3 regions of the Paenibacillus gansuensis genome follow, and region 1 is predicted to be linked to each of the others. Evidence: riboswitches for the same ligand, from Rfam matches in the RefSeq annotation. Region 1 holds a riboswitch; each other region holds the start of a gene.
The links. A riboswitch is a leader RNA that binds a small molecule or an ion and turns the genes downstream of it on or off. The one in region 1 is predicted to bind cobalamin.

Region 1 (3,278 bases):
GACCACCGCAGACACCGGCATCAAAATCCGATAGTCCGGACCGAACAAAAGCCGCACCAGATGAGGCACGACCAATCCGACAAAACCGACCACGCCCGCCACCGAAACCGCCGCCGCCGTAAGCAGGGTCGACACGATCAGCACCACCAGCTTCGTACGCTGCACATGGACACCCATATGAGCCGCCTGGCGCTCGCCAAGCGCAAACAGGTTCAAATTCCGGCTGTAGCTGAGCAGCACTACAATTCCAATGACAAGATAGGGGATCATGGCAAGGGAGTAATCCCAGCCTCTTTTCGACAGACTGCCCATCATCCAGAACACGATCTCATTGACCACATTATTGGAGAGGGACACCATGAACGACACGGCCGAGCCCAAAAATGCCTGTACCACCACTCCCGACAGCAGCAGCGTCTCCAACTCCATTTTGCCCTCGTGGGAAGCAAGACGGAGTACCCCGAACAAGGTCAACATTCCCGTCGCAAAAGCTACCGCCGGAACCGTCCACTGCCCCGCCGCCGTCTGCCATCCGAACAAGATCAGGAAAGCCGCCCCGACTGAAGCGCCCGTTGCCACACCCAGAGTGTATGGATCTGCAAGCGGATTCCGCAGCACGCCTTGAAATCCCGCCCCTGCCAGAGCCAATGCCGCCCCTACCAAAATAGCCAGCACAACGCGCGTTAACCGCACATCCAGAATAATGGTGCTTTCCGCTTCCATTCCGGACGGAACTGAGACCAGCCGCCCCGCCAAAGGAACCTGATCCAGCAAAATACTCCAAACCTTCGTCAAAGGCACATGAGCGGCACCAAGCGACAAACTTACCATAACGGATAAAAGGAGGAGCACCCCCGCCCCTCCCAAAATCCACATCAGCTTCCGCTTCATTACTTCACCAGGTCCGGATGAATGGCCTTGGCCATATCCAGCAGCACTTTCGTTAAACGCGGCCCTACCCGGCTGATCATATTGTTATCCAACGGAAATACCTGACCGTTCTTCACGGCTCCAATTTCCTTAAATCCCGGACGCTTTATAATCCCGTCATAGATACTATTCTTCAGATATTCATCATCTTTGGCGTATAAAATGACCTCCGGATTCGCTTTAATAATCGCCTCGGGGTCAATTTCATACCAGCCGGCTTTCGCCTTGCCTACATTGTCTCCCCCGGCCAGCGTAACCAGCTCGTCCATGTATTCCCCGCTGCCGACGGTCCATCCCGGGGAGAATTCCATGTACACTTTTTTGAGCGGAGTTCCTTTCAAGGCATCAACGACCTGCTGTTTCTCCGCTTTCATCTGGTCCGTCACCTGCTTGGCGCCTGCCTGTAAATCCAGGATTTGTCCAACCGTATCGATCTTCGCTATCACTTCATCCACCGACTTGGGATCGGAAGCGAACACTTTTACATTGAGCCCCCGAAGCTCCTCGATGACCTTGGATTGTATGCTCGAATGTGCGAACACCACATCCGGCTTCGCCGCAACAACCGCTTCCAGATTGATGTTCATATCACCCAGCTTCGGCTTTGTTTTCGCTTCCTCCGGGTAATCGCTGTAATCATCAACCCCTACAATGCGGTCCCCGGCGCCAACGGCGTAAACGGCTTCCGTTTCGCTCGGTACGAGGGTAGCGATTTTCGCAGGCGCTTTATCGAAGGTTACGTCCGTACCTGTACTGTCTTTCAGCGTTAGCGGATAAACGGTCTTGGCATCGCCGGCGTTGTCAGCCGCATTGCCGGCAGCCGTGTTATTCCCTGCCGCATTCCCCTCTTGTTTCGTTTCTGCGTTACTGCCCGCCGCTGCATTCCCGCCGCCGTTCGTACCGCACGCTGTCAACGCCAACGCAAACAGCAAAACCATGGCAAGCCATGAAGACTTGTGCCACTTCAAACTTCTCTTCATCTGTGTCCCTCTCCCTTTGCAATTCTAGTGAGATAGGAGCCTGGTCCGTTCAAACAACCCGATAAACGAAAAACCCCCTGCCCAATTATGGACAGAGGGTACAGCAAACAAGGATACAAGTCGGCCTCCCCGTCAGGGTGCCGATCCCGGTGCGCCGATTCCTCTTTCGCGAAGGACTTCGTCTGCTAGACCGCAAGGCAGGTCTCCTGACTTATGGGTTTCTGATTCGCCCCCGCCTTCCCATCCATGTGCGTCATGGACAGTGGCTTCGGTGAGGCAATCCCCTAATTACAGTGGCGCGACCGTGCCGGAATCTCACCGGCTTCCCTTTTAACCCGTCTCTAGCGAAAATCGCAGCGACTAGGCACCTAACGGTAAAGTTGGTTATTCAATTCTCTCAAGCTACCAATCTGCTCAAATTATAGAGGAGAATGAGGCCGAATGCAACCTGTTTCCCTGCCTAAAATTACTCTCTCAATGTTTCATATAATCGCGTCGGGACGTAAGCGGCGGCTTGTTTCCGCAGCGACCGGCGGAGCCTGGCGGTTTCCTGCTCCAGCGCTTCCTTCTCGTGGACAAGCCTCTTATTGTCGGCATTTACTTGCTCGACATGAGCCTTTATTTGCTCGGCCATCGCTTGCAGCGCCGCATTCTCTGCCGTTACTTGCTCCCGCTCCGCTTTCAGCGCCGAGTTCTCCGCCTGCAGCCGTTCCCATTCCGCCCTGAGCGCCTCGTTCTCCGCTTGCAGCGCGGCAGCCGGCAGATCCGATGCGCTGCCTTTCTCTTCCTTCATGCTTTTCACTCACCTTGGCTTCAGATGCCTTTTATCATACCATACCGTACCTTATGCCAAAAGGACCCTAATCCCGAGGAATTCCTATTACACTGTCTGCTCCGCCAGCCGGGCTGCCAGCGGGTACGAGAAACTGTACTTTCCGGAGCCTGCCTCAAACACAACCGCACTGCCGAGCTGTCTAACGGAATTGATGCCCTCCGTCTGGCTAAGAAGCGTCCCGCCTTCCATGACACGGTCCGCTGCAGCTTCGGGAAGCGTTACCTGAGCGGTAGTATTTGCGGGAATTTCAATTTCGACCGCCATGGTCAGCGACTCGGAATCCCGCCGCCAGGAACTGCGGATCGGGCCATACATGGACTCTAGCTCAGCTGAGGCATACTCAAATTCCTCGGAAGGCTGCGGCTTCAACAGAATACGCTTATAACCCGGCCGGTCTTCCGCCGCGTCGAGCCCTGCCAATACCCGGTACAGCCAGTCGCCGATAGAGCCGTATGCATAATGATTATAAGAGTTCATATCCTTGCTCCAAAAGCTGCCGTCTTCCTTAATCCCGTCCCAATGCTCCCATATGG
Region 2 (3,278 bases), 180 kb from region 1:
CCGGCGCAGCCCATCCGAGCATGCTGAACATAACCGCAATCAGAAGCACTATGGTCCATAGGGAGGGTATTCTGATCGGTTTCTTTCCTGTACTGACTATCAATTCGATGAGCCTCCTGCCTAATTTAACTAATGTAATCCTACCTATGGTGCACTGGCAAGCCGGGCCCGCCGGTGTAACGAATCGTACACACGCTATTTCAGCTCAACTCGAGCTTTCCGGATTCTAACGAATCGTACACACCTTATTTGGCTCATTTCCTGCCCCAAAGGCGCATTTTCATGGAAATAACGATGGTACGATTCGTTAGAATGGGAAACACCCTGTTTTTCGCCAAATAGGGCTTGTAGGATTCGTTAGAATCAAAAGTGGCTTCGGCGAGCGTATGTCAAGCCCCGCCCGCCGACGAACAAATCGTATTCAAAAGGGTAAACGTAAAGCTGCCCCGGTTTCTATATCCCGGCTGCAGCTTCGTCTCCATGCTCTCTTGTTCTATTCAATCCGCTTTCGCCCGGCATAGCCGTCGTGAAGCCCGTGATAATGGCTGATTCTTTCCTCGCCCTGCTTCCAGCAGAGCAGGATTTCTTCGCCGCCTAGGATGGAAGGAAAATCAATAAGTCCCATATCAATATCTTTTACTTCTACGCCGTGCCTCTCAAAATTCTGCAAATGGGTTCTCGCTTCAATCTGCAGAAATTCAATTTGGCATTCCAAGGTGAACAAAGAGTCTGAATCATCGGAAACCTGCTTGGCTGCAAACACTTTCTTATATAACTCAAGTTCTTCATATTTATCTTCAAAATCCTGCTTAATCTGCTGCAGCTGCTTCAATTCCGCCTTCATCAGGGGCAGCAGGTCATTTGCTTCTTGCAGTGTGAAATACTTCTTGGCCACGTTGCCACCTCCCGTCCGCCTCATCGGTTGATCGATATAAACAGTGTACTAAATCCGGCGCTATTTTACCAACTACGAATATATGAACTTTCAGATCTTGACAGGCACTATATATTGATATATCTTTAGGAAACGACAACTACATATTGTGGGAATAGGTACTTTAAGGCGTAAGCCTGAAGTTTAATAGGGAAATCGGTTCAATGCCGATGCGGTCCCGCCACTGTAACAGCGGAGTTTGAACGGGAAGCTGCCACTGGTCTTTCATAGACTGGGAAGGCGCGTTCAAGCGGTGATGCTGGAGCCAGGAGACCTGCCTGTTCTGACGCACAACGACAACCTACGGGAGATAGGAGCGTGCTTGAATGATAGACGGCTGATGGCGTCGTTTCGGATGAAACGTGCATGGCCGGGCTAAGCTGACATTGTTCAATAACGGGCAGGATCCTTTCGGGGATTCTGCTCTTTTTGTATTCTATAATTCCGCGTCTAGTAAAGGAGCTTAAGCATTCATGGAAATTGTTAAACGCAACGGTCAAAAGGAAGAATTGGTATTCGCCAAGCTGAAAAAAGTGATTGATTTTGCCTGCGAAGGCTACGAAAACTGCGATCCTCTAGAGCTGGAAACGGCGCTGCTGCCGCATTTTCGCCAGCATATTTCAACAAAAGAGATTCAACGTACTTTAACCCAAGTAGCTGTAGAGAAAACATCGGTAGATCAGCCGGACTGGCAGTTCGTGGCCGCGAAGCTGCTGGTATACGATCTTTACAAAGAGGCACAAATCCACCGCAAATACGGGCATTTCGGCTATGGGGACTTCTATTCTCTGCTCACTTATCTAGCCGACAAGGGCTTGTATGGACGATATATACTGGAACATTACTCCCGTGAGGAAATCCGCGAACTGGGCGAATACCTGGTGCCTGAGCGGGATTACCTGTTTAATTACATCGGGCTGAAAACGCTTGCCGACCGTTATATGATCCGCAGCTTCACAGGGGATGTGCTGGAGCTGCCGCAGGAGCTGTTTATGGGCGTAGCCATGCATTTGGCCATGAAGGAGACCGACCGTTTAGGCTGGGCCAAAAAATTCTACGATGCGCTGAGCAAGCTTCAGATGACCGTAGCCACCCCCACCCTGTCCAATGCGCGCAAGCCGTTCCATCAGCTGTCCAGCTGTTTTATAGACACGGTCCCGGACAATCTGTGGGGAATCTATCACTCCGACCAGAGTTTTGCGCAAGTCTCCAAGCATGGCGGCGGCATGGGCATCTACATCGGCAAAGTGCGCAGCCGGGGCTCCGATATCCGCGGATTTAAGGGCGTGGCTGGCGGTGTGATCCCTTGGGTCAAAAACTTCAACAATACCGCGGTAGCCGTCGACCAGCTTGGCGTCCGTTCGGGTGCGGCGGCGGTGTATCTGGATGTGTGGCATAAGGATATTTTTGATTTCCTGAATGTCAAAACAAACAACGGCGACGACCGGATGAAGGCCCATGATATATTCCCGGGCGTGTGTATTCCGGATCTGTTCATGCAGCGGGTGCGGGAGCGCGGCTCCTGGTATTTATTTGATCCTCATGAAGTGCGTACGGTGATGGGGTACTCGATTGAAGATTATTGGGGCGAGGAATGGGAAGCCAAGTATGAAGCTTGCGTGAACGAGTCCCGATTGTCGCGGGATGAGGTTCCGGCGATTGAGCTGATGAAAAAGATTCTGGCCGGCGCCTTTGAAACCGGTACCCCCTTCCTGTTCTTCCGGGATACGGTGAACCGCGCCAACCCGAACAAGCATAAGGGCATCATCTACTGCTCTAACTTGTGTACGGAAATATGCCAGAATATGAGCGCAACCGAGTTCATCTCCACAACGCATGAGGACGGTGTCATTACGGCGAAAGTACAAGCTGGTGATTTTGTCGTCTGCAACCTGTCCTCTCTCAATCTGGGCCGGGTGTATTCAGACGAGGACATGGAGAAGGTAATCAGCTGCCAAATGCGGATGATGGATAACGTCATCGACTTGAACCATTACCCTGTACCGCAGGCGGAAATCACAAATAAGAAATACCGTGCTGTCGGCCTGGGCACCAGCGGATATCACCAATGGCTGGTAAACGAGCGCATCCATTGGGAAAGCGACGAGCATGTGAAGCGGGCGGACGAGCTGTATGAGCGGATCAGCTACTATGCGATCAAAGCCTCCATGGAGATAGCCAAGGAAAAAGGTGCGTATGAAGTGTTTGAAGGCAGCGAGTGGCAGACCGGCGAGTATTTCACAAGACGCGGTTACGATTCCCAGGCTTGGCGGGAGCTGCAGGCGGAGGTTGCGCGTTACGGTGTGCGCAACGCTTGGATGTTCGCTGTTGCTCCGACAGCATC
Region 3 (3,278 bases), on a different contig from region 1:
CAGAATCGCAAACAAGATGCAAACCGCCGCAATAGCCGTTATTTTTTCTTTCAGACCGGTATTCACTTCGGCCAGCGCTTCCTTCGGCGAAATGGCAACTACGGTATAGCCCGCCTCGTTCTTTGCCAGTGTATTGACATACGCTTCCTTATCGAGCATGACCGTCCCGCCGGCATTCATTACCTTATCTTTATAAGGATAAACCTGCCCGTAATACCGCCCCCCGGAATCAAATATTACATTGCCCGCAGCATCAAGTACAACGATTGAGCCTTTTAGTTCCTTCTCTTGAGCAAGCGACCTAAGGATACCGTCCGAATTCATGTAAACTTGAAGCTGGCCTGTATTCTGCAGCGTTACCTTGTCGTTGATCGGAACCCGGATGGAGTACAGCCTCGGATCATATTGTTCGATCGCTTTGCGGATCCATACGTTAGGTACCGAGACGGGGCCGCTCTCCGAAGCCATGATGTCCGGAACAAACGACCGGGATGCGTTCGTGGGAATCAGCTTGGCTAAAGTCATCGGACGATACCTATATAGAAACTGCTGCTCAGCGCTGTAGACGATCAAGTCCGAAATATCCGGATCGCTCTCCGCTTTTCGTTTGAAATACTTCAGTGCGGCGGCGGACGATGAAGACATATAAGTTTGATCTTCATAATATTGGTCGAGACGCTTTTTTACATAATCCTGAAAAGGCAGCCGCAAAAAAGACGTGATATCCGCCGCCAGCGCGTCATCCGTATAAATATCGTTCACCATTGTCCTTACGGCAACGTACTTCTCCGTCAAGTAACCGTCTACGCTGGCCATCGCTTTCTGCTGATTATCCAATTCCGTTCTTATGATCGATTGGGACAGGAAATAATAGGTGAAGTAGGAGAACGCAATCGTTGTAATCACAATGATCACGGAGAATAGCAGAATTATTTTGGTAAACAGGTTGTTTTGAAAATAATTGCGGTATACATCTTTCAACCTCACATTAAGCCACTTCTTTCTCTGCTGTAAAGCGATTTCATTTCCTTAGTATAAACGCTCTGCCCCAATTAAAAAAGAAGGCACAGTCAATACTTACTCGGTGTTACCGGTATCCGAGACCCGTCTAAGAAAAGAGCCAGTCTAATTTTCATTTTTCCTATCCTAAGCTATAATACTTGTAGGAAACGTACAACATCATAGTTTCATAGCCGATAGGTGCCTTATGGGATTCTTTCTGTAAGGTTAAAAGGGAAGCCGGTGCGAATCCGGCGCGGTCCCGCCACTGTAATTGGGGAAAACCTCGTGAAACCACTGTTCCTCCAGGAATGGGAAGGTGAGGTGTATATCGTAAACCCGAGAGCCAGGAAACCTGCCTGTCAGCTTAGCCAACAACATCCTTCGCGGAAAGGAGAGGCCCAATTTAGGTAAGAGAAACGCCTTTTTCCTAAACCGGTACCTTTATTTCCTTTTGGGAGATAAAGGTTTTTTTCGTTGTAGAATTAGTAGAGGAGCCAAAAATTATGAGAATTGCATCCTTATGCCCTAGCAATACGGAACTTTTAGAATACTTAGGTTTGTCAGACAGCGTGGTTGGCGTAGATAACTATTCTGATTGGCCGGAAAACACCAAACGTCTTCCAAGACTTGGCCCGGATTTGGATATTGATATGGACGCGCTTGAAGCGCTTCGTCCTGATCTGGTTGTTGCATCTCTTTCTGTGCCGGGGATGGAAAAGAACATTGCCGGTTTGAAGGAGCGGGGCCTGTCGCATATCGTTTTGAACCCCAACAGTCTGGGGGACATCGGCCAAACGATGTTGCAGATCGGCGAGGCGACAGATACGTTAGTCCGTGCAAAAACTGCCTATCACAAATACAAGGAATCATTGGATTTCTATGCGGAGTTAAGCAGTACCATAGCTGACCGTCCGACTTTGTACTGGGAATGGTGGCCAAAACCGGTGTTCACACCAGGGGGAGCTAATTGGCTGACGGAGATCAGCGAGCTTGCGGGTGCACGAAATGTGTATGAAGACCACACCGCTGCCAGTGTACAAACGGATTGGGATGATGTGCTTACCCGTAATCCGGATTATATCTTGCTCGCTTGGGTAGGAATACAGCCTCATCTGGTGAAACCGGACACCGTCAGGCAGCGTCCCGGCAGTTCGAAATTGCAGGCAGTGCAGCAGAATCAAATTCATGTTATGGAAGAGCCGCTTTATTGCAGGCCGTCTCCCCGCCTCTTCCTGGGTTTGCAAAAGCTTGCTTCCATTTTGCACCCGGAAGTTTTTCCTGCCTATGACTCGGCAAAATGGGAGAATCGCTATGCAGACTAAAAGAATCCTTATAGCGGGAACCGGGAGCGGGGCGGGCAAAACAACAGTAACCATCGGGTTAATGGCGGCTTACCAGCGCCTTGGCTATACTGTGCAAGGGTTTAAATGCGGTCCGGACTATATAGATCCAACTTACCATTCGGCCGTAACCGGCAGGAGTTCGCGGAACTTGGACAGCTGGATGTGCCAACCGCACACAGTAAAGGAAATTTTCAAAAATGCGATCCAAGATGCAGATGTAGCCATCATCGAAGGAGTCATGGGATTGTTTGACGGGAAAAGTCCGCAAAACAATGAAGGCAGCTCTGCCGAGATTGCCTTGATTACAGAAACTCCCGTCCTGTTGGTCGTGGATTGCGAAGGCGTTGCCAGAAGCGCTGCAGCAATTGTAAAAGGGTTTCAACATTTCCATCCGGAATTGCAAATTGCTGGTGTCATTGCGAATCGGGTTGGAGGTGCAGGGCACTATGGGTTAATCAAAACAGCCATCGAGCAAGAATGCGGAATACCGGCGCTTGGATATTTAGAAAGGGATGGCACATTACTCATGCCGGAGCGGCATCTGGGTCTTATTCCTTCCATTGAGAGGGGAGAATTAGCACCCTTCTTTCAGCTGCTGGCAGACACGATATCCAACACTTTTGATTTGCAAGGAATAGAGAACGTTATGGCGGTAAACCCGATAGAAATCCAACATTTGCTGTTCCCAGGCCCCTCCGCTAAACGCAAGGTTACAATTGCAGTTGCCAAAGACGAAGCATTCAGTTTTTATTACCCGGAGAATTTGGAGCTGTTGGAACAGTATGGTGCGGAAATTGTTTATTTCTCACCTTTACGCGGAGAACTGGTTCCGGATGATATCGAGGGCTTGTACATTGGAGGGGGATTTCCTGAAGAGTATGCTGCAGCGTTATCCCAACAAGAAGCGGTGCATGAATCGGTTCGTAAAGCAAT

Region 2: another riboswitch for cobalamin. It lies ahead of ACFSUF_RS00500 (ribonucleoside-diphosphate reductase subunit alpha); the one in region 1 lies ahead of ACFSUF_RS01360 (ABC transporter substrate-binding protein).
Region 3: another riboswitch for cobalamin. It lies ahead of ACFSUF_RS24925 (cobalamin-binding protein); the one in region 1 lies ahead of ACFSUF_RS01360 (ABC transporter substrate-binding protein).

The regions. Positions count from the first base shown of each region.
Region 1 is NZ_JBHUME010000002.1:246,483-249,760, forward strand. It holds gene ACFSUF_RS01355 (FecCD family ABC transporter permease) at 1-891, opposite strand, end outside; gene ACFSUF_RS01360 (ABC transporter substrate-binding protein) at 891-1,910, opposite strand; cobalamin riboswitch at 2,090-2,297, opposite strand; gene ACFSUF_RS01365 (hypothetical protein) at 2,377-2,703, opposite strand; gene ACFSUF_RS01370 (family 78 glycoside hydrolase catalytic domain) at 2,791-3,278, opposite strand, start outside.
Region 2 is NZ_JBHUME010000002.1:66,302-69,579, forward strand. It holds gene ACFSUF_RS00490 (copper resistance CopC/CopD family protein) at 1-103, opposite strand, end outside; gene ACFSUF_RS00495 (DUF2203 domain-containing protein) at 494-895, opposite strand; cobalamin riboswitch at 1,035-1,230, shown strand; gene ACFSUF_RS00500 (ribonucleoside-diphosphate reductase subunit alpha) at 1,408-3,278, shown strand, end outside.
Region 3 is NZ_JBHUME010000020.1:65,849-69,126, reverse strand. It holds gene ACFSUF_RS24930 (cache domain-containing sensor histidine kinase) at 1-987, opposite strand, end outside; cobalamin riboswitch at 1,182-1,376, shown strand; gene ACFSUF_RS24925 (cobalamin-binding protein) at 1,506-2,324, shown strand; gene ACFSUF_RS24920 (cobyrinate a,c-diamide synthase) at 2,314-3,278, shown strand, end outside.